Regions from separate parts of the Roseibium sp. RKSG952 genome, predicted to be linked through region 4. Evidence: riboswitches for the same ligand, from Rfam matches in the RefSeq annotation. Region 4 holds a riboswitch; each other region holds the start of a gene.
What was found. Region 4 has a riboswitch for thiamine pyrophosphate ahead of thiC (phosphomethylpyrimidine synthase ThiC). Riboswitches for the same ligand answer to the same signal wherever they lie in the genome.
Positions count from the first base shown of each region.

Region 1: linked by a shared signal. The riboswitch ahead of thiB (thiamine ABC transporter substrate binding subunit) and the one ahead of thiC (phosphomethylpyrimidine synthase ThiC) in region 4 are both predicted to bind thiamine pyrophosphate.
Region 2: linked by a shared signal. The riboswitch ahead of thiC (phosphomethylpyrimidine synthase ThiC) and the one ahead of thiC (phosphomethylpyrimidine synthase ThiC) in region 4 are both predicted to bind thiamine pyrophosphate.
Region 3: linked by a shared signal. The riboswitch ahead of E1297_RS18905 (ABC transporter permease) and the one ahead of thiC (phosphomethylpyrimidine synthase ThiC) in region 4 are both predicted to bind thiamine pyrophosphate.

Region 1 is NZ_SMMF01000960.1:19,297-27,807, forward strand. It holds gene rpmD (50S ribosomal protein L30) at 1-83, shown strand, start outside; gene E1297_RS41295 (HPP family protein) at 409-897, shown strand; gene E1297_RS41300 (sodium:proton antiporter) at 922-2,286, shown strand; gene E1297_RS41305 (ATP-binding cassette domain-containing protein) at 2,461-3,153, opposite strand; gene E1297_RS41310 (thiamine/thiamine pyrophosphate ABC transporter permease ThiP) at 3,140-4,687, opposite strand; gene thiB (thiamine ABC transporter substrate binding subunit) at 4,663-5,643, opposite strand; TPP riboswitch at 5,676-5,782, opposite strand; gene E1297_RS41320 (VOC family protein) at 5,933-6,310, opposite strand; gene E1297_RS41325 (helix-turn-helix domain-containing protein) at 6,449-6,916, shown strand; gene E1297_RS41330 (glutathione S-transferase) at 6,911-7,567, opposite strand; gene queF (preQ(1) synthase) at 7,646-8,110, opposite strand; gene queE (7-carboxy-7-deazaguanine synthase QueE) at 8,126-8,511, opposite strand, start outside.
Region 2 is NZ_SMMF01000715.1:430-5,199, reverse strand. It holds gene E1297_RS04595 (DUF1330 domain-containing protein) at 15-311, opposite strand; gene thiC (phosphomethylpyrimidine synthase ThiC) at 506-2,335, opposite strand; TPP riboswitch at 2,465-2,565, opposite strand; gene E1297_RS04585 (cysteine hydrolase family protein) at 2,996-3,610, opposite strand; gene E1297_RS04580 (cysteine hydrolase family protein) at 3,603-4,238, opposite strand; gene E1297_RS04575 (helix-turn-helix domain-containing protein) at 4,559-4,770, shown strand, end outside.
Region 3 is NZ_SMMF01000911.1:39,881-48,391, forward strand. It holds gene serA (phosphoglycerate dehydrogenase) at 1-77, shown strand, start outside; gene E1297_RS18890 (DMT family transporter) at 104-1,057, opposite strand; gene E1297_RS18895 (adenylosuccinate synthase) at 1,281-2,573, shown strand; gene E1297_RS18900 (hypothetical protein) at 2,825-5,230, shown strand; TPP riboswitch at 5,270-5,374, shown strand; gene E1297_RS18905 (ABC transporter permease) at 5,601-6,254, shown strand; gene E1297_RS18910 (ABC transporter substrate-binding protein) at 6,283-7,230, shown strand; gene E1297_RS18915 (CHASE2 domain-containing protein) at 7,278-8,511, opposite strand, start outside.
Region 4 is NZ_SMMF01000959.1:233,960-242,470, reverse strand. It holds gene E1297_RS41115 (hypothetical protein) at 1-585, shown strand, start outside; TPP riboswitch at 727-846, shown strand; gene thiC (phosphomethylpyrimidine synthase ThiC) at 956-2,746, shown strand; gene E1297_RS41105 (nucleotidyltransferase domain-containing protein) at 2,860-3,210, shown strand; gene E1297_RS41100 (hypothetical protein) at 3,297-4,340, opposite strand; gene E1297_RS41095 (hypothetical protein) at 4,695-6,401, opposite strand; gene E1297_RS41090 (radical SAM protein) at 6,410-7,987, opposite strand; gene E1297_RS41085 (glycosyltransferase) at 7,969-8,511, opposite strand, start outside.

The DNA.
Region 1 (8,511 bases), on a different contig from region 4:
GTGAGCTGGAAGATACCCCTTCGGTTCGCGGCATGGTCAACAAGATCCCGCATCTGGTTGAGATCATCGAAGAGCGCGGCTAAGCCCGACACCTTCGAGAAATTGGAAACGCCTCCGATCTGATCGGGGGCGTTTTTTTTTGTGTCAGCGGATCTTGGTTAGGCAGAGGCCGCAGGTTGGAGAGAAACCTGCTGAATGTGTTGTGAATGTCGACCAACGCAACAGAAAAACCGACACGCCGACAAACAATTTCGCAAAAAGGCTGGCCAATCCTGCGTGGCAGTGAAAAGACACCACCGTCAGAAAAAATTCGATTCGGCTTTTCTGGTTTGCCTCACAAACGCGAAGTCAGATGAGGCCACCCAATTGGCAGACCGCCGGGCAGCCATACGAAGACAGAGGATACCCATGGGCCTGACCTGCTATGACGTAATGGTGCCGACTGAAGTTCAGCGAACCATCCATCCGGATGAGAGCATTGCCACCGCCTTTAACATTATCAGGGACAGCCGTGCGCGGTTTTTGCCGGTGGTAGAAGATGACGGCACATATGTCGGTGTATTCACAGCACCGACACTTCTAAAGCTGATCCTGCCCAAAGCGGCAACAATTGGCCTGAACGATGATGCGTCGCGGGTGCCAATCGAGTCTCTCAGCTTCATGAACCTCACACGGGATGACTTCGATCAGCAGCTGGAGCGGTTGAAGACAGAAAAGGTGCGCGACAACATGTCGAGACCAACCAACATCCCAGTGGCCGCACCGGACACGCCGGTGATGGAAGGCATTTTTCTGATCTACAAATTCAAGCGGCACGTGATCCTTGTCGAGCCTGAAACAAAGCGTTTTGTGGGCACGGTGAGTGCAAACTCACTTCTGGATCGCGCACTAAGCTAACCACCAAAGAACCGGACAAAAATCTTGGCTGAGCATTCTACGTCACACGGAGAGGCTGCGTTCTCCGTTCCACAACTATTGGGCATTGATCCCCTTTGGGTCGCGACCGGTATCCTGATCCTGGTCTACGCCGTTCTGATAACCGAAAAAGTGAACCGAGCCATTCTGGCAATGCTGGGCGCATCGCTGATGGTACTGTTCGGGATCATCAATCAGGAACAGGCGGTGGCCGGGGTCGACTCCAATACGCTGGCCCTTCTGATTGGCATGATGGTCATTGTGGGTATCACCAGCAAATGCGGACTGTTTCAGTTCGTGGCGATCAAGGCCGCAAAGTCGGTCAAGGCCAATCCTACCGGTATTCTGATCATGTTGACGCTGATCACGGCCGTGTTTTCAGCATTGCTGGATAACGTGACAACCGTCTTGCTTATTGCCCCGATTACCTTGCTGATCACCGAAGCTTTGGAAACGCGCGTCTTCCCGTTTTTTATTGCTGAAATTCTGGCTTCGAATGTCGGGGGCACAGCAACCCTGATCGGTGACCCGCCGAATATTATCATCGGCTCTGCCGCAGGCCTCAGCTTCAATGAGTTTGTTGTGAATCTGGCACCGATTTCGGCGATCTGTCTGGTGGTCCTTACGGGAATTATCTACCTGATGAACCGCAAGGAGCTTGCCAGCATTCCGAAATCTGCCAGCGAGCGGATTATGGGCTTCAATGAATCCGAAGCGATCACGGATGTAGGTCTGATGATCAAGTCGCTGTCTGTTCTGGCGCTGGTGTTGCTCGGTTTCACGTTGGGGCATGGGTATGGCATTCAACCTGGTACCTCCGCATTGGCCGGTGCGGGCTTGTTGATGCTACTGGCCTATGGTCACCAGCACGGCGAAGAGCAGTCGGAATCCGTGCACCATATCTTTGGCGAAGTCGAATGGGTCACGATCTTCTTCTTCGGTGGTCTCTTTGTCATCGTTGCCGGCGTTGAGCATGTAGGTCTGCTGGCGTTCTTCGGTGAGAAAGTGCTGGAGTTGACACAGGGCGATATGATGTGGACCGCGTTCTTCATCTTCTGGGCCTCAGGTATCCTGTCGGCGATCCTCGACAATATTCCTTTCGTGGCGACCATGATTCCGCTGATCGAGTCCACAGCCGACACGTTTGGTGGAGAAGACGCGATTGAACCGCTGTGGTGGTCATTGGCGCTTGGGGCTTGTCTGGGTGGCAACGGTACCTTGCTGGGCGCGAGTGCGAACCTCACGGTTGCAGCTTTTGCTGAGAAAGCAAAGCAGCCCATCGGCTTTATCGCGTTCGCCAAAATCGCTTTCCCGATCATGATCCTGACCCTGATGATCGCGAACGTATACATCTGGTTGCGCTACTTCTGACGCGTTGCGTTAGATGCGAAACGGCCTTCCATTGTCAGGGGCATGTGAACCTTTGGTTCATGCCCCTGACGGGCTTTATCTACCCCTAAGTACTCTGAGAGTGCATGATGCAGCACAGAAAGCTCTGACAATGTGCAGGCCTGACATCTGGCAAATCGCCTCGTGCCGAAGCGACTATCCCAGGTAGCTGCGCAAGCTGGGTGGTGGGTTGTCAAGCAACTCTGTCGTTTCAACCGGCGAATGGGCCTGACCTTCGGCAACGAGTATTGTCTGATCGGTAATGCGGCGCGCGTCCTGCGGATCGTGACTGATCATCAACAGAGTTGTGCCAGTCCCCTCAATCAAATCAGCAACTAAATCCAGCATTTCGGCTTTCAAAGCAGGACCAAGTGCAGCGAACGGCTCATCCAGCAAAAGCACCTGGCGCCTTTGAACAAGCACTCGAGCCAAAGCCACCCGACTTTGCTGCCCGCCAGATAGCTCTGCAGGTTTGCGAGTGCTCATTCCTGCCAGACTTACACGTTCCAGGGCTGTTTGGACCTCACCTTGTTCGTCAGGGCTCAGTCGTCCATTTGGGCGCACCCCCAAAGCGATATTCTGCTCAGCGGTCAAATGAGGGAACAGGTTGCCGTCCTGAAATAGCATTGCCAGCGGACGCTTGCCCGGTGGCAGATCTGTTATCTCGGTACCCTGCCAGAATATTTGACCCTGAGTTAGGGAACGAAAACCGGCAATGGTTTCCAGCAATGTCGATTTACCTGCACCTGATGGGCCAATGATTGCAACGCTCGCCCCGGGTTCGATGCAAAGATCGGCGTGCAGGGTGAAATTGCCATTTTCAATGACGCAATCACTAAGCTTCAGCATGCCAGCGTCCTCCGCGATCCAATATCCAGAACGCCGACATGGACAACAGCAGCAATAGCAGCGCCCCTCCGGCGGCGGCTTGCATTTGATAAGCTCCCATCAGGCGGTAAATCTGTAAAGGCAGCGTTGCTATCTGGGCGTCTGCGAACAGTGCGATCACACCGAGATCTCCCATCGAAAGGGCTGCGGCCAGCCCGGCTGCAAAACCGATCTGCGCGCGCATTCGAGGAAGCAGAATGCGGACAAAGAAGGTCATGTTGGTCATATCGAGGGAAAGCGCCAGTCGGCCGTGTCGCGACACCACATCGCGCGCGGCCGGGACAAGAATGCGCAATGCGAAGGGCAGAGCCATAACTGCGTTGACCAGTGCCGTCACCGGAAGCGCAAGCGCTGTCGGGTTGGCCACAGGCCTGACCAAAATGAATAATCCGGTACCGATCACCAGCGGTGATGCGGCCAGCCCGAGGATGCCACTGAGCTCAACAATTCCATATCGCCCTGTCGCGACAGCAGTGGCCATGGGCAGCGCCAGCAGCAGCAAGATTGCAGTACTCGCGGCCGCCACCATGACCGAGGTCAATGCGGCGCGGAACACCAAAGCTGGCGTTTCGAAGAGACCAGCAAAACCTGAAATCACAACAGATGCCAAAGGAAGCAGCAGGAACGCGGCCGCTGCGATGATCCATAAGGCATCGGCAATGGGCGCGCCGCCGTCCCACCGGCGGATGGGGCGATCCAGCCCGGTGCCGAAGCCGTCCCTGTGAGAAAACCTTAGGGCGGCCAAAGCTGCAGCGGCAGTCAGGGCCAGTTGTAGCGCCGACAACAGTGCAGCACGGCCGAGGTCAAAGTCATAGGTAAAGGCTTGATAGATCGCGAGTTCGATTGTGGTCGCACGGGGCCCGCCACCCAGAGTCAGCGCAACAGCAAAACTGGTTAGGCAAATGGCGAAGATTACCGCAAGCACGCCCGGTAAAATCCGTTTCAGCATCGGCAACTCGATCAACCGGAACATGGCCACTCCGTTGCAGCCTAACTGAGCAGCGAGGCGAAATCGCTCGGCCGGAATTTCTTGCCATCCCTGCAGGATGAGGCGCGTGGCAAGGGGCAAATTGAAGAATACATGGGCCAATACCACGCCATGCAGGCCGTAGATACGAATGGGTGCGAAGCCAAAATAACCCAATATATCAGAGATCCAGCCGGCCCGACCAAAGACCTGCAGCAATCCGATTATCGCAACAATAACGGGAAGAATGAACGGCGCGCCAAGCAGCGCAATCAGCGCGCGACGCCCGGGAAACCGTCGCCGGGCGAGTGCTCGTGCAACCGGAACCGCCAATCCAATACTGAACAGCGCGGAAAGTATCGCTTGAGTAAGTGTAAAACGCAGGGCAGCCCAGTCGGCCGGACCAAATCCACCGCCTGCTTCGGCACGCAGGGTGACTGCGGCCAGTGTGCCCAGTATCAGCGCGGCGACCAGGGCAGCCGCGCCGATACCCGGCAATGGGCTTACTGGCTGAGCGCGCTCAACCATTCTGCAAGTGCCTGATCCCGCACGTCGGCGGCTTCATCGGGTGAAAAGAGCAGAGCCTTTTCCGGAATGGTCAGGGTTTCAAACCCTTCGGGCAACCCAGCTGCCGGGGTCACTGCCGGGTACATCCAGTTGGTTGTAGGAATGATCTGCTGGAACGCATCCGAAACCATGAATTCCAGGAATTGATCCGCCAGTTCCGGCTGATCAGTCCCGGCGAGTTTCCCTGCCACTTCAACCTGCATGTAATTGCCTTCGTCAAAGACAGCTGCCGATTTCGAAGCGTCTTCTTCAGCGATCAGGTGATAGGCCGGAGAGGTGGTATAGCTGAGGACCATATCCGATTCACCTTCGAGGAACAGGCCATAGGCCTCGGACCACCCTTTGGTGACTGTTACGATATTGTCTGCAAGACCAGCCCAGATTTCGGGTGCCTCGTCGCCATAGGCCGCCTTCACCCACAACAACAGACCAAGGCCGGGTGTGGAAGAACGTGGATCCTGAATGATGATCTTTGTCTCGCTGTTCGCCAATTCACGGAAATTCGCTGGGGCCGAGTAATCGGCGTTGTGAACAAATGCGAAATAGCCCCAGTCGTAGGGCGCAAAAACGTCGTCGGTCCATTCAATCGGCAGCGCGTAGTCAGCTGTAACGGAACTGGGTGCAAACAGACCGGTTTCCTTGGCTGCATTGATCAGACTGGTATCCAGTCCCAGCACCACGTCAGCTTCCGAGTTTTCGCCCTCAAGCCGGATACGTGACAGCAGGGCGGCGCCATCTTCAACGCCAACAAGATTCAGATCGCAATTGCAGACCGCTTCAAAAGCTTCTTCGACCTGCGGACCCGGACCCCAGTCCGAGACAAAGCTGTCATAGGTGTATACGGTCAGCTGAGGTTTGTCGGCGGCAATAGCCGAAGTTGCACTCAGTAATCCCGCAGCAATCAGCAGATGTTTCATATCATCCTCCATTGCGGCGAGAGGGTAAGGATGGATGAAACCGTCACCTTTCCCTCCGCCGGTTCTAGCCGGTTCAGGTTCAACGGGTTCGCCTGATAGGCATCTCAGCGCGGCAGGCCACGCACCCCGAGGTGAAGCTGTGATTAGGAGGATGGAGACCCGATTACAACTATAATCGCGTCACCCAGGGTGCACGAACCGAAAGGTAGCGCTCACAAATTGCTCATATCTGACATTAATTGCAGACCGTTGCCGCAACTTCGGCAACGATCCTTGGGTCTACAATTCCTCAGGACCCGCCCGTCAAATCTTGGGCAAGCATGAAGGCGTTGCCGTCGGGGTCATAGAATGTCGCCGTCTTGACCATGCCTTCGACTACATCTGTTGGGCCGTCAAACTGAACATCAGCCTGTTCTAGCTTTTGCCTTGCGCTGTCTAGGTCGGCGATGCCGAATACAGGGACGCAGTTTCCGGGCGCGGGTTTGGTGTGCTCACCAAGCCCAAGGGTTACGCCCTTGGTCAGGGTTTCTAGCTCTGACCAACCTGCCTCATCTGCATGATAAAGCGTTTTGAAGCCAAGCATGCTCTCGTACCAATCGGCGCTGGCGTGACGATCCTTAACCGACAGCGCAATTGTTATGGTTTCTTCCAGGGAAATGAGCGGCATCATCTTTCCTTTTAAGGTAAAATATAGTAACTATACTTTATGTACATTGATGCACTTGTCAACATCACTTCGCGGGCGTGGGCCCTGCCCATTCTTTCCAATCTTCACGAAGGTGTCCCTGGGCGGCAGGCGCCATTGTTGGCTGCAACCGGCGCGGGCCGTACGTCATTCTCTCAGAGTGTAGATCATCTCATCCAAATTGGATTGCTTGAGCGAAACCCGGGCTACGGCCATCCGTTGCGACCGGAATTTCGACTGACACAGCGTGGTGCAGTGGCAGCCCGGTTCGCCAATCAGATCCTGTCTGCGACCAGCGAAGATAATCAGGATCTGCTTCGGCGCTCATGGACGTTGCCCGTTCTGGCGACCCTTCATGAACTGAGCCACTTTAACGAGATCAGGCGAAACCTGCTGACGATCACTGATCGCGCCCTCTCACAGTCCTTGCGAATGATGGAGGAGCGGGATTGGGTGCAACGCGACATCGATGATGGCGCACGACCACCCCGCGCGACTTACCATCCGATAAATACCGGTGAAACAATCACAGCAATCACAGGTCCGGTGATTGTGTTCAAAACCGGTTCGCAGTTGCGGCAGTTATAGGTCGGAGACAGCGTCTGAGGTTCCGAACCAAATCGGCACATCATCTTCTGACCAAGGGGCGTATTTGTGCATGATTTGCCCGAAAGTGTCGCTAGTCAGAAATTGGTCCAGCCATCTGATAAGGTTGGGCCAAGGCTGAGCGTCAAACCACACACGGTCAATATTTGCAAACTGGCGCACGAATGGCAGCATTGCCAGATCTGCAATCGTTGGTCGATCTCCGAACAGCCACGCCTGCCCATCCAGTTTTTGGTCAAGGACGGTCAGATAGGTGGCCGCCTTTTGCCGCTCAACCTCTTCGTCCAGATCGGGATATCGCGTGGCGTATTTGGTGTGATCCAGTGCATTCTTGAACGGGCCGTCATTGGTTGAGATCAGCTCCCAACCTTCCTTCGGCATATCGAGCAACTGTTGGGGGTCGCTCTGTTCCAAAGCCCAGATCATGATGTCCAGACTCTCATCCAGAACCTGGTCATTGGTTCGAAGAGCGGGCACTGTCCCAGACGCTGAAGTATCAAGAAAAGCCTGTGGTTTGTCCCGCAGCAGGATCTCACGCAGCTCGACCTTTACACCCGCGCTGACCAGCGCGAGGCGCGCCCTCATCGCATAAGGGCACCGACGAAACGTCCAGAAAACAGGGTGCTGAGCCATATCGCGATCTATCCGGCTTTCTGTGTCATAGTCAAATATGCGGGCGCAGCGCTCGATTGCCTCGCCCGCATCATCAGCTCAGCCGCGCCCGCGATACGGTGGCACTCCCTGATCGGGAATCCAGACGCCTTCGGGCATCGCACCGGTTTGCCAGAACACATCAATCGGAATGCCCCCGCGCGGATACCAGTATCCGCCAATACGCAGCCAGCGGGGTTCGAGGAACTCCGTCAAACGCCGTGCGATCGAGATTGTGCAATCCTCGTGAAATGCACCGTGGTTCCGGAATGAACCCAGGAACAGTTTCAGTGATTTGCTTTCAACCAGCCACTCACCCGGTACATAGTCGATCACCAGATGTGCAAAGTCGGGTTGTCCCGTCATCGGGCAGAGAGAGGTAAATTCGGGTGCCGTAAAGCGAACGTTGTAGTCCACGTCCGCCTGCGGGTTCTGGACACGCTCCAGCTCGGCCTCTTCGGGGCTGGCAGGCATTTGCGTTGCGCCGCCCAGCTGGGTGAGATTGCTGTAGATGCTGTCACTCATGTGTTTCTCCTTTGCTCAGACGCCGCGCTTATTGCCCCAGACAAGTACATGCAGCTGGGGAAGAATACGGGGTCTGAACCATCGTGCGTTCAGTGTTGTGTCGATTAGCCATTCCAATCGTCCTGTCGTTTCACCCAGGTCGATGGGTTCCGTTGGATCGCTGTTCGGATTTCCGGGCTGAAGATAGAGCGGCAGATCCGGATAACGATCTGCGACTTCGCGCGCCCAATCGAAATCAGCACTATCGAAGATCACAATCTTCAGGACGGTACGGGTTGGGCGCGCAGCCAAGCAGGCGTCAAACTGGCTCCAATCCATCATTTCTCCGCTGCTTGGCGGTTTGGGGCTCAGGATCAGCATGTCGAGATCTGAGAACCACGGCTTGGCGATCGAGCCCTGGG
Region 2 (4,770 bases), on a different contig from region 4:
GGGATGCCGACCGGTTAGAGAATGTCCCCCTCCAGCAAAAAGTGGACGCTCGTTGAGCCTTTGGTCCGCGCCTCAAGATGGGGCTTGTATTCCGGGTCATCCATGAAATTCAGGGCGGCTTGCCGTGACGGCCATTCAATCAGGATGCGGATGCTTGCCTGCTCTTCCGGACCTTCCAGCTGTTCGTGGGTTTTGGTCCGGGCCAAGTATTTTCCGCCATGCTTGGGAACAAGCCTGTTGGCGGCCTCAATGGATGGTTGAAGCCAGTCATCGTTTTTGGGTGTGACTTCCATTACCGAATAGAACTTCATGGGGCGATACCTTTGCTGGCAAACGGTTTGTGCCTCCCTCTGGCAAAGATAGTCATTCACTGAATGCTGCGCGAATTGATCTGGATGATTTTTAAAGAAGTTGAAACCGGTATCTAGGGAAAACCCAAACCGGCACCGGTTGAAATTCTGAAGTTCCCCGCAGCGAAAGCGCTGCGGGGAACAGCCGTGGTCTTCTATCCGGCTTTGGCCGGTTCCGTCACGGGCATGTAGCGATCTCCGCCGGTGCGGTACTTTTGTGCCATCGCTTCCATGCCCTCTTTCTGGGCTTCGGTCCTGATGTCGTGGGAGATCCGCATGGAGCAGAATTTCGGCCCGCACATGGAGCAGAAATGGGCCACCTTATGTGCTTCCTTCGGCAGGGTCTGGTCGTGAAAATCGCGCGCGGTTTCCGGATCGAGCGCCAGGTTGAACTGATCTTCCCAACGAAACTCGAAACGCGCCCGTGACAGTGCGTCGTCACGCGCCTGTGCTCCCGGCAGTCCTTTGGCGAGGTCGGCGGCATGGGCTGCGATCTTGTATGTGATCACGCCGGTCTTGACGTCTTCGCGATCCGGCAGACCGAGATGTTCTTTCGGCGTGACATAACACAGCATGGCGCAGCCATACCAGCCGATCATCGCAGCCCCTATGGCGCTGGTGATGTGATCGTAACCAGGTGCGATATCGGTCGTCAGCGGGCCCAGGGTATAGAACGGGGCCTCGTGGCAGCACTCAAGCTGCTTGTCCATGTTTTCCTTGATCTTGTGCATGGCGACGTGGCCCGGCCCCTCGATCATCACCTGACAGTCCTTGGCCCACGCAATCTTGGTGAGTTCGCCAAGGGTTTCCAGTTCGGCAAACTGGGCTTCGTCATTGGCATCGGCAATGGACCCCGGCCTCAGGCCGTCGCCCAAAGAAAAGCTGACATCATAGGCGCGGCAAATGTCGCAGATCTCGTCGAACCGCTCGTAAAGAAAGCTCTCCCTGTGGTGGTGCAGACACCATTTGGCAATGATCGAGCCGCCGCGCGACACGATCCCGGTTACCCGCTTGACCGTCATCGGAACCATGTGCAAGCGCACGCCTGCGTGAATGGTGAAGTAGTCGACGCCCTGTTCGGCCTGTTCGATCAGCGTGTCGCGGAATACGTCCCAGGTCAGGTCCTCGGCGATGCCCTTGACCTTCTCCAGCGCCTGATAGATCGGTACGGTGCCAATCGGCACCGGCGAATTGCGCAGGATCCATTCCCGTGTGTTGTGAATGTTGCGGCCGGTCGACAGATCCATCACCGTGTCGGCACCCCAGCGGGTTGCCCAGACCATCTTTTCGACCTCTTCCTCCATGGATGAGGTGACGGCAGAGGTACCGATATTGGCATTGATCTTGACCCGGAAGTTCCGGCCGATGATCATCGGCTCCAGTTCCGGGTGGTTGATGTTGGCGGGCAGGATTGCGCGGCCTGCCGCGATTTCCTGGCGGACAAATTCAGGCGTGACGATATCGGACAAGTTGGCACCGAACGCTTCGCCGTCGCGTTCGCTGGCCACGGCTTCGCGCTTCAGGTTCTCGCGGATGGCCACGAACTCCATTTCCGGCGTGATCATCCCGGCCCTGGCATAAGCGAGCTGGGTGACAGCCTCCCTCGATACCGCTTTCAGGGGCGCGCGTTTTGCAGGGAATTCTGGGACCAGATGGTCGCCCCGGGCAAAGCCGTTGTCTTCGGGCCTGGTTTCGCGGCCCTCATAACTTTCCGTGTCGCCACGCCGGGCAATCCAGTCCGAGCGCAAGGCAGGCAGGCCATTGCGTATAACCGGCACAAATTCCGGATCGGTGTAGGGGCCCGAGCTGTCATAGACCGGAAGCGGCGGTTCGCCGGCGGTCGGATGGGTCGAGATTTCGCGCATGGGCACGCGCACACCGTCATGAAGTGTGCCGTCGACAAAAATCTTTTTCGAAGCGGGAAGGGGGCCTGTTGTGATGGCCGGGACCTTTGACGGGTCCGGGGAAGGAAAATGTGACGTCATGCCGGTGCTCCTCAAGCTGCTGGCTTAAAAAGACACAGCGGACATTTGGCACGGGAAACTGACGGGGCCCCAAGATGATACTTGCGACATGAAACAACCAGACGGACAAACCGTCAGGCTCGGGACCGGGCTTCCTACGCCAGTATCAACTGGGTCAGGTTCAAAGGGTCGCTTCACCGGACATCCGTCCTGTTAGCCTCTCAGTCCCCTAAACGGCGGGACTCCCCTGCAACGCCCCTAGGGTAAGGGCTCGGCGGCTCATCTTCAAGGGTGCTGGAGCTGGTTATGCACGCATTGGTATTTGCGTCCTGCCGCCATGACACAGGAACAGCGGGATTTCTAATGAACTTGCAGATCGAAAATCTCCTGCGCGCAAAACCGGTGAGCTCTATTTAGAAGTGCTGAACGATGTAAGCAGGTCAATCTGAAGCGCTCATTTTTTGGGAAGCCCTTCAAGGCGGACTGTGCCTTGAAAAGCTTACTTTGCGATTTTTGCACAAGGGCTTGAGCGTCAAGGGCGCTGCGCACCGCCAGGCGGTTTTCCGCCGGTTCGCACGGCGTCCAGTTTCTCGAATGATGTCCCGCATCGTCCTTTGAAACTCTCCTGGCCGAACCGGCGGAGAACCAGGTCAAAAAGGTCAATAATTCGAGCGGTTGGTATTACGCCAGAACGTCGCGCTGCCACGATTCTGCAGTCGTGACCTGATGCACCAGCCGGGGCAGGGTGATGCCGAGTGTTGCGGCATGTGCGCCTTTGCTCGTAGCGCCGAATACGTCTGACAGGACCGTTGTATGAAAACCGAGTTCGGATGCGTGGCGCGCCGTTGAGTCTCCCGACAAGTCGGCGAAGGCACCTGCCAGAACCACATGTTCGATGCCGGATTTACTCAGTTGCGTTGCAAGTGTTCCGTCAAAAAACGCGCTCAGGCTTTGTCTTTGGTGTGTCAAAGGACTTTCCCCGTGCCAAAAGGCTGCAGATGTGGTCGCTTCGGCATCGGCTTTCTCAAGAAGGTCGAACAACCGCTTTACGCCGGGGACAAGGTCCCTTGCAGGCCGGCTCCCCCCGAAATCGCTGAAGATGACCGGCATGCCCCGGTGTCTGGCAAAATCCATGATCTGCTTTATCTTGCGGATCAGGCCATCCTGGTCCGCCAGATACGCCGGAATTGCATCGACCATGATCACTGCGGTCTTTCCGGACGGATACTGGCGGTAAGAATCTGTCTTGCGGCGGAGAATGGCCGCATTCATTCGGTTCAGGGCTGCGCTAAGCATGTGCGGGCTCTCTTTCTTCCAGAGCGGCTTCCAGCTCGCCGAGGCTCAATATCTGGTGGCCGAGTTGTTTGTAGGAATGATCGACGGCAGCGGCCTGATCCGCATGCGTCCACGTCGCGACGCACTCCGGCATGAGGGTCACGTGATATCCCAGATCGACCGCGCTGCGGGCGGTGGATTCGATGCATGTGTTTGCAAGCATACCGACGATGATCAGGTGGGTGATGCCGCGTTCCTGAAGCAGGTCCTGGAGGTCCGTGCCGATGAAACCGCTTGAGCAAGCGTGCTCGCTCGCAATGATATCTCCGTCCTTCGGGCGGAAATCCTTATGGAACCGGCCGCCAAACCCGCGTGCGCTGAACATTCTGAACACGCCCTGAAGGTACTGCGAGGGATGCAGGTATTTGCGGTCCGGGCGCTTGCCGCCCCGGTACCTTTCATGGGGGGCAAAGACCACCTGAATACCGCGGGAGCGGACCAAACGCAGGGTTTGGCCCATCTTCTCTTGAAGGCGCGTCTCCCTGGTGACTTGCCGCAACATCGGCCAGGCTTTTCCAAAGGGGGAGAGAAAGTCATTCAACGGGTCGACAACGAGGCATGCGGTCTTTGCGATTGAATAGGTCATCATGCGCGGGTCCTGATTGATTGCTGCAGGGCATTCCGATGGGTCCGGAGATCGGTTTATCTGACTTCAAAATATGTAGCAAGGTATTTTTGAACAGTGTAATGGATTAAGCCTGAGGGGACGGGTGCCGATCCGGATTGGCTGCAGCAGTGCAGGCATGAGGCAAGAAGGCGAGGCCTTTTTAAGGAAACCGGGCGCAAAGGGACTTCAAGAAAACCGTGGACCTGGAAACCGGACCGGAATTACAGAGGCATCTGCATCTTGCTGTTGGCGGAGGAACAGTCCGGATGCGTTTGCGATGGAAATCACCAAGAGGGGATGTGATGACGACGGATTGGCGCGACGTGGATACGACTTACTGCGGGGTCGGCGCTTGCGCCGATATTCTTTCCGACCGCTGGTCGATTCTGATTTTGCGAGACATTCTGGCAGGCGTGACGCGGTTCAGAGAACTTCAGGGACATATCGGCATTTCGCCAGCCGGATTGTCGAAACGGCTGAAGCAACTGGCTGAGGCCGGTATTGTCGTCACCAA
Region 3 (8,511 bases), on a different contig from region 4:
AACCTGTTCCGCAGAGCGTGCTCGACCGGTTGCAGGCCGTCACTCATGTCAAGCAGGTCAAACCATTGAGGTTTTGATCCATATGAGAGCTTCAGCGGCCGGATCAGCGGAATTGTTCCGGCCGCCTGACCAGTGCAAGCAATCGGCCATCGAGCACGAGCAGGCCGGCAAGAAGCAATCCGAGACCGCCCATCTGGATCTGTGTCAGTCCTTCCTCCAGAACGACATGTCCGAGCAGGATGGCGCTGGCGGGTACCAGAAAAGTGACCAGAGAGGCATTTGTCGCACCGGCGTCGGCCAACAGTCGGAAATAAATCAGATAGGCGAGGCCGGTCGCCACAAGGCCAAGGGCTGCGACATATCCCCAAACGTCATAGCTGACGTCCGCCGACGACCAGGATCCGGTCGTCAGCAATGCGGCCGGGAACATCGAGAGCGTCGAGCCGGTTAATTGTCCGGTTGCCGACACAAGTGGCGGCAGCCCCGAGAAGCGTTTTGCATAGGCGGCGGCAAAGGCATAGGAACAGGCGGCTCCAAGGCACGCGAGCTGTGCCCGGAACGGAGCCGCATCCAGACCTGACAGGCTGGCCGATAGCATCAGCACGATGCCTGCAAAACCGAACAGGACGCCAACGGCGCGATGAGGCCGGACCGGTTCCTGCCGCAAAAGCAGCGCTGCAACAAGAAATGTGAACAGAGGCGTTGTGGCATTCAGGATCGCGGCCAGCCCGGCGCCGATCGCCGTCTGCCCCCAAAACAGCAGGGAAAACGGGACGGCATTGTTCAATAAACCCATCACGAGAAATGAGATCAGCATGGAAGGGGTCACCGGAAACTTGTGGCCGCTGAAGCGCAGGATCACGTGTAGCGCCCCACATGCCAGGGCAACGCGCAGGAAAACAAGCATCAGCGGCGGGATCTGCGTGACGGCGATTTTCGCAAACAGGAATGATGCGCCCCATATCCCCCCAAGAAGAAAAAGAAGGATCCAGTTCCACCGGCTCATCATGCGTTGCCCCGCTTGTTGTCTTGCTGCGGACACAGGCGTATCTGCCATTTTATAACCCGGACACCCGTTTTGCGATCCGAACCCGTGCGTCGAGCCAGCGAAATGCCAAATTGTCATGAAATTCGGGTCTTAGGGGGCTCGCAAGTTCGGGAGTGAATGGATATAGTCCGCCGCGTTTGCCCCGGGCGGTATGGCCCGGGGCTTGATGTGTTTGTGCTCCGGTTTTGCTTTGTGTTTCGGGGCTGTTTCGCTTCAGGAGGGCGTTGTCTTCATGGCCAATGTTGTTGTCGTCGGTTCGCAGTGGGGTGACGAGGGAAAAGGAAAAATCGTCGACTGGCTGTCCGAACAGGCTGACGTCATTGTGCGCTTTCAGGGCGGGCACAATGCAGGCCACACCCTGGTCATTGACGGCGTGTCCTACAAATTGTCGCTGTTGCCGTCCGGGGTTGCGCGCGAAGGCAAGCTCTCTGTGATCGGGAACGGCGTCGTTCTCGATCCGCATGCCCTTGTCGAAGAGATCACCCGCCTCGGGGAACAGGGTGTTGTCGTGACTGCGGAAACGCTTCGCATTGCCGAAAACGCGACGCTGATCCTGTCTTTGCACCGTGAACTCGACGCCTTGCGAGAAAGCTCAAACACCGGTACCAGGATCGGCACGACAAAGCGGGGCATTGGCCCGGCTTACGAGGACAAGGTCGGACGTCGCGCAATCCGCTTGATGGATCTGAAGAATCTGACCACGTTGCCGGGCAAGATCGACCGGATGCTGGTGCATCACAATGCGCTGCGCCGTGGTCTGGGCCAGGATGAAATCTCCGCACAGGCGATCTATGACGAGCTGGCAAGCGTTGCCGATCAGGTCTTGCCGTTTGTCGACACGGTCTGGAAACTGCTGGACGATCAACGCCGCGCAGGCAAGCGGATCCTGTTTGAAGGTGCCCAAGGCGCCTTGCTCGACATCGATCACGGTACCTATCCGTTCGTGACGTCGTCCAACACCGTGGCCGGGCAGGCGGCGACAGGCTGTGGTCTCGGGCCGGGTTCTGTCGGCTATGTTCTCGGGATCACCAAGGCCTACACAACGCGTGTCGGCGAGGGTCCTTTCCCGACCGAGCAGGACAATGAGGTCGGCGAATTCCTCGGGACCCGCGGTCACGAATTCGGAACCGTTACCGGCCGCCGCCGCCGGTGCGGATGGTTTGATGCTGTTCTGGTGCGTCAGACCGTGTGCACCTCCGGTATCAACGGCATCGCTCTCACCAAGCTTGATGTTCTTGATGGCCTCGACGAGATCAAGATCTGCGTTGGCTATGAACTGGACGGCGAGCGAATCGATTATCTGCCTGCTTCGCAAGGCGCGCAGGAGCGGGTTGTTCCGATCTACGAAACCATGCCGGGGTGGAAAGAATCCACTGAAGGCGCGCGGTCCTGGGTCGATTTGCCGGCTCAGGCCATCAAGTATGTGCGCCGGGTTGAGGAATTGATCGGGGCGCCTGTCGCCTTGCTGTCGACAAGTCCGGAACGTGACGATACGATCCTCGTCCAGAATCCTTTTCAGGATTAAGCCTTTAGAGGATTGCTTGCAGCAGCAAGAGCTGCAGGCCCGGGTTGGGGGCTGTGGTTCAGCCCCCCGCACGGTCACAGCTGCTTGCTGATGTAGCGAGATGTTTGGATGCGGAGCCTCCGGCCCGGGTAGACAAAATCCGGTCCGGGAACAAGCTAATCAGAACCATGAGGGGTTCGATCTTAGCGCGTCTTGATATAATTCTTTAGCGGGGCAACTATTCACCCGGCAAATGGCCGACAGGCAGGACGATGGCTGACTATTACACGATCTTGAAAAAAACGATTTCGGCGCTCCCCGAAAACAACGGTGCCGCGCGCCGCAGCGTTTACACGAGAGCCCGAAATGCGATTGTAAATCAGCTCAAGGCCTACGAACCGCCCCTGTCCCCAAGCGAGATTACTGCGGAGCAGCTGCGCCTTGAAGAGGCCATTCGCAAGGTAGAAGCCGAAGCAGCGCGCGAGGTGCTTGGACTGGCCCCGGTCTCCAAACCGGCCGCATCGGAAGCCGAACAGCCCAAAACCGAACAGCCGAAAGCTGAAGCGGCCCCGCCCCCCAAAGAGGCTGCCCCTCAGCCGAAGGCCGAGCCTCAAGCTACAAAACAAAATTCGCCGGCCAGCGCCAAACCGGCTGCGCCGGATCCCGCGCCCAAACCTGCGGAGCAGGCGCCGGCTCCAGCACACGCTGCCAAACCGGAGCCGAAAGCCGAGGCGAAACCGCAGGCTCCTGCCAACGCTCCAAAGGCTGCGGCAACACCAGCCGAGCCTAAGCAGCCAACGGCCGAACCGGGAAAGCCGGCCCCGGCGAAGGCCGCTGAACCCCAAGCGCCGCGCCCCAAACCGGATGCGCAGGCTGGCGAAGGAAAGCCGCAGAAGCCTCAGGAAGCCGCTTCAGGGAAACCAGCCGCGCAAGCGGTGAAGCCGGGCTCCGCTCCGGCAGCGGCCAAGGCCGGGCCTAGCGCTCCCAAACACCCTGCCGAGAAGCCGGCGGCCGGACCCGCCCCGAAACCGGCAGCGGAACCACAGCAAAAAGCCCAAGCCGAACAGGCCAAGGCTGCTGCAGCGCCCAAACAACCTGCAGATCCAAAGCAGAACAAACAGGCTCCCGCGAAGCAGGATCCAAGCCCGAAAGTTGAGGCTGCGGCCCCCCAAAAAACGGATGCTGCACAAAAAGCGGCTGCTCAGCCAGCAGCACCGCAAAAGTCCGGCCCGGAGAAGTCCTCTGCGCCCGAGCCTGCTGTATCCAAACCGGCTCAGCCGCAAGCGGCGGCTCCACAGTCACAGGTCCAGCCGCCTAAAAAAGCACCTTCGCCGCTGAAGGACACCATTGAAGCTGCGCAAAAGCTTGGAACGGCCACCCACAAGGCGGCCGAGTCGAGCAAACAGGATATGGCGGCTGCGGCAGCTGGCGCAAAGGGTGAGCGCAAGGAACCCGTTCTTACAGCCGCCAAGCCGACGCCCAAATCGGACCCTGCAAATAGCAAGACCGGCGCGGCAAACGAAAGTGCCGGCACAGCAAGTGCGGAAAAAAAGGCCGGCAAGATCCCGGGCGTGACGCCTGGGGCCCAAAGGAAAAAGCAGACAAAACCGGCTTCCGGCTCGATCGGTCAAAGCAGTGGCCGCTCGATTGTGTCGCTTTTCCTGATCATGGTCGTCATTCTGGTTGGCATCGGCATTTTGGGTGTGGTGTACCTGCAGCGCGCCGTGATTGCCGCGCTGATTTTTGGCGATGACCAGCAAACCGTTGCAATGGCTCCTGACACTGCCGACAGTGTTGAGCCTGCAGAGCCCGCCGAGACAGCCTCCGTAGCGCCATCACCAACGCCAACGGCACCTGCGGCCCCCGAACCCGCCAAGAACGCCGACAGGCTTCTGGATGCAAATGGGGAGCCTGCGGCCGCCCCCGATGCGCGCACTGTCACGACCACGCTGATTACGCCGCAGGATCTTGAAGCTGCGGTCGAGCCTGATACGGCATCTGCGGCACAGGCACCTGCGACCGAAGACAGGGTGCCGCAAGCACCGGATGCGCAAATCGCGGCCCTGACCAGCCCGAGCACAATTGATGATCCGACACAGGCTCTTTCAGGTGCAACGGAAACGCCAGCCCTTTTGGGGTCACAGCGGTCGATCCTCTATGAGGAAGGCGAACAGGCAAACGGTTCGGGAACAGCATCGAATGGCGAGGTTGTCTGGTCGCTGGAAAGTGAAACCGATATCCAGGGCCGTTCGCAAGAGGTCCTGGCCGCCGCTATCCGCATCCCTGAACGCGATCTGAGTGTCAATCTTCGCATCAAGCCGAATGACGACAGCTCTTTGCCAGCGAGCCACCTGGTCGAAATCCGGTATGATTTCCCGGAAAACTTCTCCTCCGGTGATGTCGTGAATGTCCCGGGGCTGGTGATGAAGCCGACGGAAGAAGCGCGCGGAGATGCCCTGCTCGGAGCATCGGTCAAGGTCTCGGAAGGCTATTTCTGGATCGCCCTTTCCAGTCTGGCGAGCGAGCGCGAACGCAACATGGGGCTCCTCAGTGACCGCGGCTGGATCGACATCCCGATGCTGTTCGATACGGGCAAACGCGGAATCCTGACCTTGGAAAAAGGACCGACGGGCACCGAGCTTGTTGAACAGGCGGTCGCTGCATGGCAGCCTCAATAGGAATGACTTGCAATTCATGAAACACCGGGGCATGGTTTGCCCCGGTCCGAGGGGTGTTCCGCAGCGGAACTGAGATGGCTCATAGCCGAACCCTTAGAACCTGATCCGGGTCATGCCGGCGAAGGGACGGAAGCCTTTAGCCTTTCCCGGATCTCCAATATCGAACGCTGAGCCAGTCGGGGCCAGCGCGGGGGGATCCAGCGTGTTGAAACTGAACGCCAGTCTTGGCACCGATCAGGCAGGCCGCATTCCGTTTTCACAAAACGCATTGCGCCAGGTCATATTGCGATTGGTGAGGGTCGGCTTGGGGCTCGCGCTTGCAATCGGCATCTGGGAAGCCGTGGTCCGGATTTTCGCGCTCCCACCATTCATGCTTCCCGGTCCCATGCGTGTAGCGGATGCGTTCCTTTCTCAAAGCGGTTTTCTTTTGCATCATGCGTCCATCACGGCCTTTGAAACCGTTTTGGGATTTATCTGCGGCGTGACAGCCGGCACTGTTTTGGCAATCATGATGTGGTTGTTTCCGCTTTTCCGCAGGGGACTCCTGCCTGCCGTGTTGGTCACCCAGGCGTTGCCGGTTTTTGCAATTGCTCCGATTTTGGTCTTGTGGCTTGGCTTCGGTCTCGCATCCAAGATCGTGATGGCGGTGCTGGTCATCTTTTTCGCGGTGACCTCGACCTTCTATGACGGCTTGCGCCGGGCCGATCCCGGTCTCACGGACCTTGCCCGGCTCTACCGTTTGCCGCGCTGGAAGGAGCTGTTGTACTTCCGGATCCCCGCCGGGCTTCCGGCCCTTGCCTCCGGCATGCGCATTGCCGCAGTCTTTGCACCGATTGGCGCCATTGTTGGTGAATGGGTCGGGGCCAAGGGCGGGCTTGCCTTCATCATGCTTCAGAGCAACGCACGCATGCAGACCGACGTCATGTTTGCAGCGCTCATTCTGTTGGCCATCATGGTGCTGATCCTGCGCTTTCTGGTCGACCATCTCACACGTTTTCTAGTTCCCTGGCAGGTCGAGGATTGATCTGCCCAAATCCATTTGGAGGATACTGATGAAAAAACGCCTGCTCGGCGCGTTGTGCGCAGCCGCATTGACCGTCGGACTATCCGCATCGGCTCAGGCTGCGGAAAAGCTGACCGTCCTGCTGGACTGGTTTACCAACCCGGATCATGCCCCCTTGATCACCGCGCAAGCCAAGGGCTTCTTTGAAGCCGAGGGGATTGAAGTCGAATTTATCGAGCCGGCTGATCCGGCAATGCCGCCGAAGCTTGTCGCCGCCGGACAGGGGGATATCGCGGTTTCCTACCAGCCGACCCTGCATGCGCAGATCAATGAAGGCTTGCCGGTTGCCCGCATCGGCACCTTGGTGGAGACGCCGCTCAACTCCCTGATCGTGTTGAAGGACGGTCCGATCAAGGAACTGTCTGATCTCAAAGGCAAGAAGATCGGCTTTTCCGTCTCCGGTTTTGAAGACGCCATGCTGTCGCAGATGCTGAAGTCCGTCGGCCTGTCGGTGAATGACGTTGAGCTGATCAATGTCAACTTCGCCCTGTCTCCCTCGCTCATGTCCGGTCAGGTCGATGCCGTGATCGGGGCCTACCGGAATTTCGAACTGACGCAGATCGAGATCGAAGGCAAGGAAGGTAAGGCATTTTATCCGGAAGAAAACGGTGTGCCGATCTTCGACGAACTGATCTATGTGGTTCACAAGGACAAGGTCGATGATCCGCGCTATGCCAAGTTCATGGCGGCAATCGAAGCGGCGACGATTTATCTGACCAATCATCCGGACGAAGCCTGGAACGCGTTCATCGAGGCCTATCCGAACCTCAACGACGAGCTGAACAGCCGCGCCTGGGTCGATACCTTGCCGCGGTTTGCCAAGCGCCCGGCCGCACTCGATGAGGGCCGCTATCAGCGGTTCGCCGAGTTCATGCATGAAAACGGCTTGATTGATGAAGTCGTGCCGGTCGACACATATGCGGTCGAAATCCGCTAAGGCCTGAGCCTTGAACGGGTGCTGCCCGCGAGATCCTGACAACGGGATTAGCGGGCGGCGCTTTGTCCGGGTTCCGACCGGTCCGGATCTGCTGGCCTTTTTGCGTTTTCGCGGAGACGCTCCTCGAAACGATCGTAAAATGCCGCGAGTTTTCGGGGCGCAGCCCGGCGGCATGGCCAGAGTTTCCTGAGAGCGGCTTCCGGGCTGCCTTCGGTATCGGCCGCTATGAGCTCCAGATGACAGTCTTGAAGCGTCCGGAAGGGCTCGGATTGTGCGAAAACCTCGTCTCCAACGAGTGCAAACAATTTGACCGGCCGGGATTTGCCCTTGAGCGATATCTCCCCCGCCTCAAGATAGGCAAACATCGGGGCAGCGTCTCGGGTGGCATCGGACACGAGAAGGTCCGCACCGACGGCCTTGCAACTGGACTCGATCCTCGATGCGACATTTACGGCGTCTCCGATGACCGAATAGTTGAACCGGTTGTCTGACCCCATATTGCCGACACAGGCTTCGCCCGAATTGAGACCGATCCCGATCTGTACGGTTTGTGTCTTCAGGGCGCGGGCCTTGAAGCCGAAGCTATCCTCTCCGTTGAGCCGGTCGACAACCCGCAGCATTTTCAATGCCGCGCGGCAGGCATGTTCTGCGTGGTTCGGGATCGCAAGCGGTGCGTTCCAGAATGCCATGATGCTGTCCCCGATATACTTGTCGATGGTGCCGTCTTCGGCCTGAATGGCATTGGAGAGAGGAGAAAGCAAAGCGTTCAGGAACCGGACAAGTTCGGTGGGGGTCAGCTGTTCCGAGATTGGGGTGAAGCCGCGGATGTCCATGAACAGGATGGTCATGTCGCGCATTTCGCCGCCAAGTGTCAGCTGTTCGGGAGACTTCTCGAGCTGTGAAACCAGGTGCGGCGAGAGATATTGGCCAAAAGCCTGACGGACAAAACGTTTTTCTCTAAGCGTGAAGATGTAGAGCAACAATGTCGAGAAGGCGAAAATGATGAACGCGGACAGGCTTGGATAAACCGGGTCAATCAGTATTCCGAAATCGGAAAAGGCAAAGATCGACACGCCGACAACCAGCATGACCAGGATGCCGCCAAGTGCGGCCGTTGCGATCCCGCCGAGGACCGGCAGAGCGGCGATCGTGATGGCGCCGAGGAGGAAGGTGCCAAGGATTTCCGCGCCATTGGCCCAGTCGGGGCGCTCAATAAAGTGCCCACCGATCATTTGCTCGGCGGCCTGCGCATGGATGGAAACGCCCGGTACGACCTCGCCG
Region 4 (8,511 bases):
GCAGCGGTGGGTCGCCAGTTTGGCGCGTTCACGGTTGAGGCCGGGCTTGGTTACGGCTGGCTTTCGACTGATCGAACACGTCAGATCACGGGCAGCGCCGATGCAAAGGCAGATTATGACAGCACACTGCTGACTGCACATATCGGTGTTGAGCGCGCGTTCGATGTCAGCGACAAATTCGGGCTGATCGGTTTTGCAGACGCCAGATATACCAATCAGAAGGATGATGGTTACACGGAAACCGGCTCGGTCGCGAATGCCACGGTCGGAGACATCACAACCGAGGTGATTGAAGCCCGGTTGGGTGCCGAAGTTGAAAAGCAATTCAACAATGGCGGAGTTCTGTCAGGCCAGCTGAGCGGTGTACTGCGCCGAGGTCTGGGGGATTCGCAGGCCGATGTCACTGTCTTCTCATCAACTCAGAATGTGATCTTTGCATCGACAGATTTTACCGGTGCAAGCGTCGCAGTGGGTTATGAGAAAGATCTGGTTCAGGACATGCTGCTGGAGCTGAAGGCCGAACAGGAGATCGGCGACAATGCTCAGGGCCCGTTCCTGCGCGCCGGCCTTAAGTGGTCGTTCTAAAACAAAAATCTCTGCGGCACCTAACCGGTGCCGCAGAGACAAATTCCTGATGACAGCGCCCTCCTACCTAACGCTGTGTTTATGTAAATCGAAACATGGCTGAATAAGGGCTTGTCTCAGACGTGGTGCCTGAGCTAACCAAAGGTCACGCAGGGGAGTCCCACCGAGGGGACTGAGAGGCTGACGGGGCATTGCCCGGCGACGCGACCCTTTGAACCTGACCCAGTTGATACTGGCGTAGGAAGCTAGGGCGCGCAGGCCACGGATCCGGGCGGGCGCACTCCGAACAGAGGGCTGTACACCCTCTCGTTTCCCCAAGCCAAAACTCATCTGGTGTCTTTTTGAGTTGAACCGCTTGAGGAGCACCAACATGAATGTCCCCAACCCCAAAATCACCACAGGTGAACTGCCTGCTTCGCGTAAGATCTATGTGAATGGCACACTGCACCCTGACGTCCGCGTTCCAATGCGCGAGATTTCGGTCCACCCGACCGCGGGAGAGCCGCCGTTGCCGGTCTATGACAGCTCAGGTCCGTACACCGATCCGAACGTGATTACCGACATTCGACAAGGCCTGACCCCGTTGCGCCGCAAATGGATTGAGGCGCGCGGTGATGTCGAAGAGTATGACGGGCGCGAGATCAAGCCCGAGGATAACGGGTTTGTTGAAGGCGACCGCCTGACGCCCGAGTTTCCGGTGCGCCCGCGGCCTCTGCGCGCAACTGATGGCAAGGCGGTGACGCAGCTCGCCTACGCCCGCGCCGGGATCGTAACTCCCGAGATGGAGTTCATCGCCATTCGTGAGAACCAGCTGCGCGAGGCCATCGTCGAGCAACGCGAAGGCAATGACTGGGGGGCCAATATTCCGGATTACGTGACCCCGGAGTTTGTGCGGGATGAGGTCGCCGCAGGTCGCGCGATTATACCCGCCAACATCAACCACCCCGAAAGCGAACCGATGATCATCGGGCGCAATTTCCTGGTCAAGATCAACGCCAATATGGGCACGTCGGCTGTTACCTCCTCGATGGAAGAGGAAGTGGACAAGATGGTCTGGTCGATCCGCTGGGGCGCCGACACGGTCATGGACCTGTCCACAGGCCGCAATATCCACAACACCCGTGAATGGATTATCCGCAACTCACCGGTTCCGATCGGCACCGTGCCGCTCTATCAGGCGCTGGAAAAGGTGAACGGCATTGCCGAGGACCTGACATGGGAGGTGTTCCGTGACACGCTGATCGAGCAGGCCGAACAAGGCGTGGACTATTTCACCATCCATGCGGGCGTGCGCTTACACATGGTTCCGATGACCGTGAATCGGGTCACCGGAATTGTCTCGCGCGGCGGATCGATCATGGCCAAGTGGTGCCTGCATCATCACAAGGAAAGCTTCCTGTATGAGCATTTCGATGAGATTTGCGACATCTGCCGGGCCTATGATGTGTCGTTCAGCCTCGGTGATGGCCTGCGTCCGGGGTCGATTGCCGACGCCAATGACGAAGCACAGTTTGCCGAGCTTGAGACGCTGGGAGAGCTGACCCAGATCGCCTGGGCAAAGGACTGTCAGGTAATGATCGAAGGCCCCGGCCATGTGGCGATGCACAAGATCAAGGAGAACATGGACAAGCAACTGGAGTGCTGCCACGAGGCGCCTTTCTATACGCTCGGGCCCCTGACCACCGATATTGCACCCGGTTATGACCACATCACCAGTGGCATTGGCGCGGCGATGATCGGCTGGTTCGGTTGCGCGATGCTCTGTTACGTCACACCCAAGGAACATCTGGGGCTACCGGATCGGGATGATGTAAAAACCGGCGTCATCACCTACAAGATCGCCGCCCATGCGGCGGATCTGGCCAAGGGCCTGCCGGGCGCGCAGCGTCGCGACGACGCTCTGTCGCGGGCTCGTTTCGAATTCCGCTGGGAAGATCAGTTCAACCTGTCGCTGGATCCGGACACCGCGCGCGAATTCCACGACCAGACTCTGCCGAAACAAGCGCACAAGGTCGCTCATTTCTGTTCGATGTGCGGGCCGAAATTCTGCTCGATGCGGATCAGCCACGACATCCGGTCTGAGGCGCAGAAAGAAGGAATGGAAGCCATGGCCGCCAAGTTCCGGGAAGGTGGAGATCTTTACCTGCCTGTTGAAGACTGACCGATATGGCGAGACCGGTCCAACCGGTCTCGCATCCGTCTGAAATACGGACCTAGGAGATATTACATTGAACACCTAAATAGACCGCATCAGGCAAAAAACAGGGTTTACCAGTGACTAACGGACTGAGCGAGCAACACAGCAACGCCATAAAATATTGGGCAAAGCAGCATTCAATTATTCGAAAAGTGATCCTCTTCGGCAGCCGGGCTCGTGGTACGCATTCCGCAAACAGCGACTTTGATCTGGCAATACAAGTGTTCCCGGCCAGCCCGCATCATTATGCTCAGATGGCCTATATGGACTGGCATGACCGCCGCGTGGAAGATCTGGAAGCTGCGCTGAATCACAGGGTTCAGCTTGAGTGGTTTGCACCGGGGGCAGGACTGGCCATCGAAAGATCGATAAAATCCGAAGGCGTCACGGTTTTCTTTCGTCAGTACTTCGAAGACGAGGCGGGTTAGTTGTTGCGTATGCGGCTGACTTGACTCGCAAAGCTTCGAAAACTGGTGCAGCGACTGCCGAAACGGTTGGCGAAGCCCGAAGGGCTTCAGCCAGTCACTGTAAAGACGGTGCTGAGTATCCACAACGCAGCGGCCAGCAATGCAAAGGTCGCTACCGTGGATACTCCGAAACCCAGCACATTGGCACTGCGATACGGGCGCATCAGATTGTCAAACCCTGATTGGTTCAAGGGACCTTCACTCACCTTAAGCTCTGCAATGAAACGGGACATCATGGGGGTGTTTCTGGCAATCAACGTACCCAGACCACAGCACATGATCCACAACGTTGGCAGGAGTGGTGGAATACAGGCAATGCTCAGCACAATGGCAGCCGGGACACCACCCTCGCGGAACGGACCTACCAGGTTCACCCAGTCGTTACTTACGCTCTCAGGTGTCAAAACCATGATCGCATAGAGAACGAAAACCATCAGAAACGGGATAATCAGCGCAAGTACAAGCCCGATCGCTGCAATGCAGACCAGCCCGGCGAGGATGGCCACATCACCCGCATCATGCCATCGCAACGCGCTGAGAATTTCGACCATCGCGACAAACGCAAGCCACGCACTGACGGCGATAAACAAGATGAAGATCAACATCGCTCCATGGGTCGCACCCAGATTACCCAGATAACCCAGCACAAATGCCACACACAAAGCCAACCCAAGCACAAAGGCCATCTTGCGCTCGTTCGGCACCAAAGTGACCAGGAAACCGGACATCATAAACAGCCCAGTGTTTTCGAAGACCCGACTATGCACAATCAGAAACACACCGTAGCCGATCTGATACGCCAGATCATAATAAGTGTCCGATCCCCCAAAGAAGCGGGCACTCAGCTTGTCCCGATCTACTGCCGCCGCAACAAACACAAACATGGGCAGCACGCTGATGGCTGCCTGAAACCAACGCTTGTTCGCTGGTACGTCATCGTTGAAAAAGCTCCACGCTCCGTAGGTTGTGATATCAAAAAGCGCCCAGCCCAAGTAGATTGCACTGACCACAAAGACGGAGGATAGCCCAAGTGCCCATGCCACCGTTTTCGAGGTAAACGGACTTTCGCCGTAGCGGAAACTAAACAACATCGTTGGGTCCGCGCTGGGGTCAATGAATGTGTAAGGCCCACGCAACAAATACAGGCCGATGGTCCCCTGCCGGGTTTGTGGGTTTGCGATCAGGTCGATTTCTGCCGGCCGCGGATTGCGAGACCGTAACCCCACTAATATTGCGAATAAGCCGGCGACCAAAACGATTGAATTCATTGTCATAAATAAGATCCGAACTGATGCTCTGGATTTTCTCTCACCCGAGAAGGTGTTGAAATTAAGGCTCGTGTCCGACTATGAGAATCCTAGGTTCAAATAGGAACTTTTCATCAATCCGCACGTTGGGTGGTATCAATCAGGCAAACCGCACAGCAGCAGCGATGTTTGCTCGTTTCAGTAGTCATAGACCCTGATAAAAATCGGCTCGGGTGCAGGAATCGGATGGAGGCCGGAATATGGTTTGTGCGCAGGCAGCAGGAAAACAGGCCAATCGACAACGCCATCCAAACGCACGCGATTTGGCCCTGGTTGCAACAACACCGGTAGCTGCACTGGTTCGTCCTCGACCAACAATGACACCGCCACAGGTTGCCCGCTTTTGTCGAACAGTCCGAACTCCTGCTCAAGAGGCGTTTCGAACGTCACTTCGCTGACATCCGAAAAGCGAACTCCCGGAATGCCAATGTTCGGCGCAACCCGGACATAGGAGTTTTCAAGAAACGGTTTCATCAGCTCGCGCAGTTTTTGGGTTCGGTAAGTATCAATGATCAAATGCGGCGGTACGGCACGCAGTTTGCGCATGAAGTCCGAAGCTTCGCCTTCGGAATTCGCGATGTGAACCTGTCTTGTATCAAGCCACCGGCGCTGAGATTCCGCGTGGTTTGACAGCATACCGATACCATCAAAGTACTTTTCGTTGGGCCCAAGCAGAGTTTCGACCTGTCGGATGAGATCAATCTCAGCCCGGTTGTCGTGTTCTATATATGTGATGTTGCGGACAAAGCTGAGAAGAACGGCAACGATCCAGACCGCATGGATCAATCTGGCCTGCAACTTGCCGCGTGCCGCGTAGCCCAGTGTGACCGGGGCCCAAAGGCACAGAAACGGGATCACCATGATAAACACATAGGGCCAGGGCTGATTATGACGTGCAATCAGCACGATCATGACAAGGGTGAAAACCAGCGCAACCTTATGCCTGGGTGTCAGCGTCCTCCATCTGTAGAGACTAGCCAGCAGTCCAAAAGCGGCGAGCAGATAAGGAAGCAGATTTCGCTCGATCGTCTGCCCGTAAAACATCCCCAAAGTGGTGTAATAGACATGTCCGCTTGTGGCGACCCTGAGCGGACCTTGGAAAAGAGAGGTCAGTATCGTCAGACTGTCCCAGCCACCGAGCGCGATGCTGTAGACAAGAATGGGAATGACCCACCCGGCGACCAGCATTAGGCCGCGCCTAAGCGTTGTCAGTAGATCCAGACGCAAAAGCGCCTCAACCACCAGTCCAAGGCCAAGCGCGAGATTGAAGTAAACCGCCTTTTGCGTCGCGATGAAGGCAAGTCCACTGAACAATCCGGCAATCAGAATAGTCTTTGCGCGCGATATGTCTCGGGACACGATCCAATACAGCGCAGCAGTTGCGAAAAACAGCGCCAGAGACTCGGATCGGGTACGAAATACCCGCTCGATAAAGGTTGAAAAGCTGAGGGCCAGCAGAACGACCAGCAACGCGCGTACCCGGTCCTGCCCCAGTTTCCGCGCGATGCCATAAAGCAGTGCCAGCGTTCCGCAGGCCAGCAAAGCGGTCTGCAAGCGGCCGATCATGATGGCCGACTCCGCATCCCAACCCAGCCAGTGCGCCGGTTTGTAAAACACCGCATAGCCGACCGCCTTGGACGGCCAGATCGTATCAAAGAACCCATTACCCAGATATTTAGACTGCCCGAACTGCCAGAATTCGTCCATCACGAACTGGGTGTTGAACGCGAAGAATACCAAGAAGCCGAGCTTGGCGCATAGTGCAACACGTATGGCCCACTGATAGCGCAGCATAGGGTCACTGGTTTCACCAGCACGGGCGTATTGCAGATCTAAGGCTTGCAAAGTCTTACTCAACTGGCGCGTTTAAGCTGGCTTTTCTTTCCTTCGATCATTTCCATCCGTCCGCGCGGCACCCGCGTCCGAGCGTTCCAGGCTTCGTCAATTTCGGTTTGCTTTGGCGGCAATGCACTGGTCACCGCTTTGTCACCACGGATGATCGACAACAGGAAATTCTTGAATGCGTTTACCGAACGCAGGCCTTCCTTGGGATTTGTAACCGCCTGCAGCGCTTTGCGCACCATATAGGTCGGACGGAAGTGAAACTTGCGCACTGCGTATTCGCAAAAATCCTCAAGATCCTTGGGCGACAGACCGGGCAGGTCCAGAACACATCGGTGCTGACCGTCGGGATTCAGCCACTCGTCGAAATTGGTTGTGGCCAGATATCCGCCCTCTTGTGCCCATTCATAGGCGCCGGTGCCCGGATAGGGCATCACCGGATAGAACTGGGCACTGTCGGGATTCAACTCTTTGGCCAGTTCAAGGGTCTTGGCCAGCGTCTCTTTTGTTTCACCGGGGAATCCAACCATAAAGCAGCCGTGGACGAGAATACCCAGCTTGCGGCAGTTCTCCATAAAGTCTTTTTGTTGCTGCAGTGTCTGACCCTTGCGCATGTTGATCAGCAGGGTCTGGTCACCGGATTCAAAACCGGTCGCGCATTGCCGAAGCCCGGCTTCTTTCAGGGCTTTCAACGTTTCGTAGTCGACGTTGACGCGGATGTTGGCAAACCATGGCAGCGTGATACCGGCCTCTTTGACCAGCCGTGCAATTTCCTGTGCACGGACCCGGTCTGAGGTAAAGGTGTCATCCTCGAAAACGATCTCTTGAATTTCAGGCATGTTGTCCTGAATCCACTTCATTTCGTTCACGACATCTTCGGGCGACCGGCACCGATAGCTGTGGCCATGCATCACCTGCGGATATACGCAGAAAAAGCACCGTGCCTTACAGCCCCTACCACCGATCAGCATGACCATGGGCTGGTTCGCGATCGTGAACAGATAATTTTCAGGTGTCAGGAACTGCTTGTAGACCGGTGCCACCCAAGGCAACGCATCCATATCACTGATCAGGGTGCGATCACCGCTCCGCTCCGAACTATCGCCCGATCGCCACGCCAGACCGTCAACCGACGAAATCGGCTGCCCCTGCTCAAGCGCCTCGGCAAGCTCGGAGATGGTAAAGTCGTATTCGCCAATCGCGACAAAATCCAAGGCCTTGCTTTGGGTCAGGGCCACTTGCCACTCAGCCGTTACATGGGTGCCAGTACAGCAGAACCTGGCCTGCGGCAGAGCAGCCTTGAACAGATCAACGGTTTCCAGATCATGGTTAACACTGGGGGTTGATGTTTCGATCACCACCAGCTCGGCGTCGAAGTCACGCAATCTGTCGATGGTGTCCTCGCGCGACAGCTCGTCAGCGGCGCAGTCCAGCAACAGACATTCATGGCCTCGCGACATTGCCAATGCAGTGGCATGCGCCAACCAATAGGGATAATACAACGTCCCCGATTTGATCACACCGGGACTGCGTTGAGACCTGGAAAAACGCCAGTCTCTGAGAGGCGGATTTACAAAGGCGATTCGCATTGCGTTGGTCCCTTTCCGTGTGCGGGTATTGATGTCTTTCCCACGCCAGACAACCATTGTTCAAGCAGTTGATAACCCGAGTTCAGGGCCGCGATCTGCGTTGACCGGATCGACGAGATCTGGACCGCATCTTTGGTTGGCTGGTCAAGCTTTTGCAGCACCGTATCGGCCCAGCAGGGGTCATTCAGTTCAACCACACGGTCCTCGTACCCAGCCTGCTTGCAAAAGGCGCGGACCTTGGCCGCGTAGTTCAGAGCAACAAACGGCGTGCTGCTGTTCGAGGCGAAAATCACCGGATGAAGCCGCATTGAAATAAGCGCTGACGATGCAGCGATATGGCCCTGCACCTGAGAAGGCAGCAGTTCCTCGGTTTCAATACATTCGATGTCGCAGCCCGTCTTTTGGACGATCTGTTCGGCAAAGGCGCGATCTTCAGGATTCATTGTCGGCAGCATGGCCAGTTCGCGCCCGGCTTCGGTCAATCGGGTGACCAGTTTGGTCCAGTTTTGAAAGCTCTCGTCGAT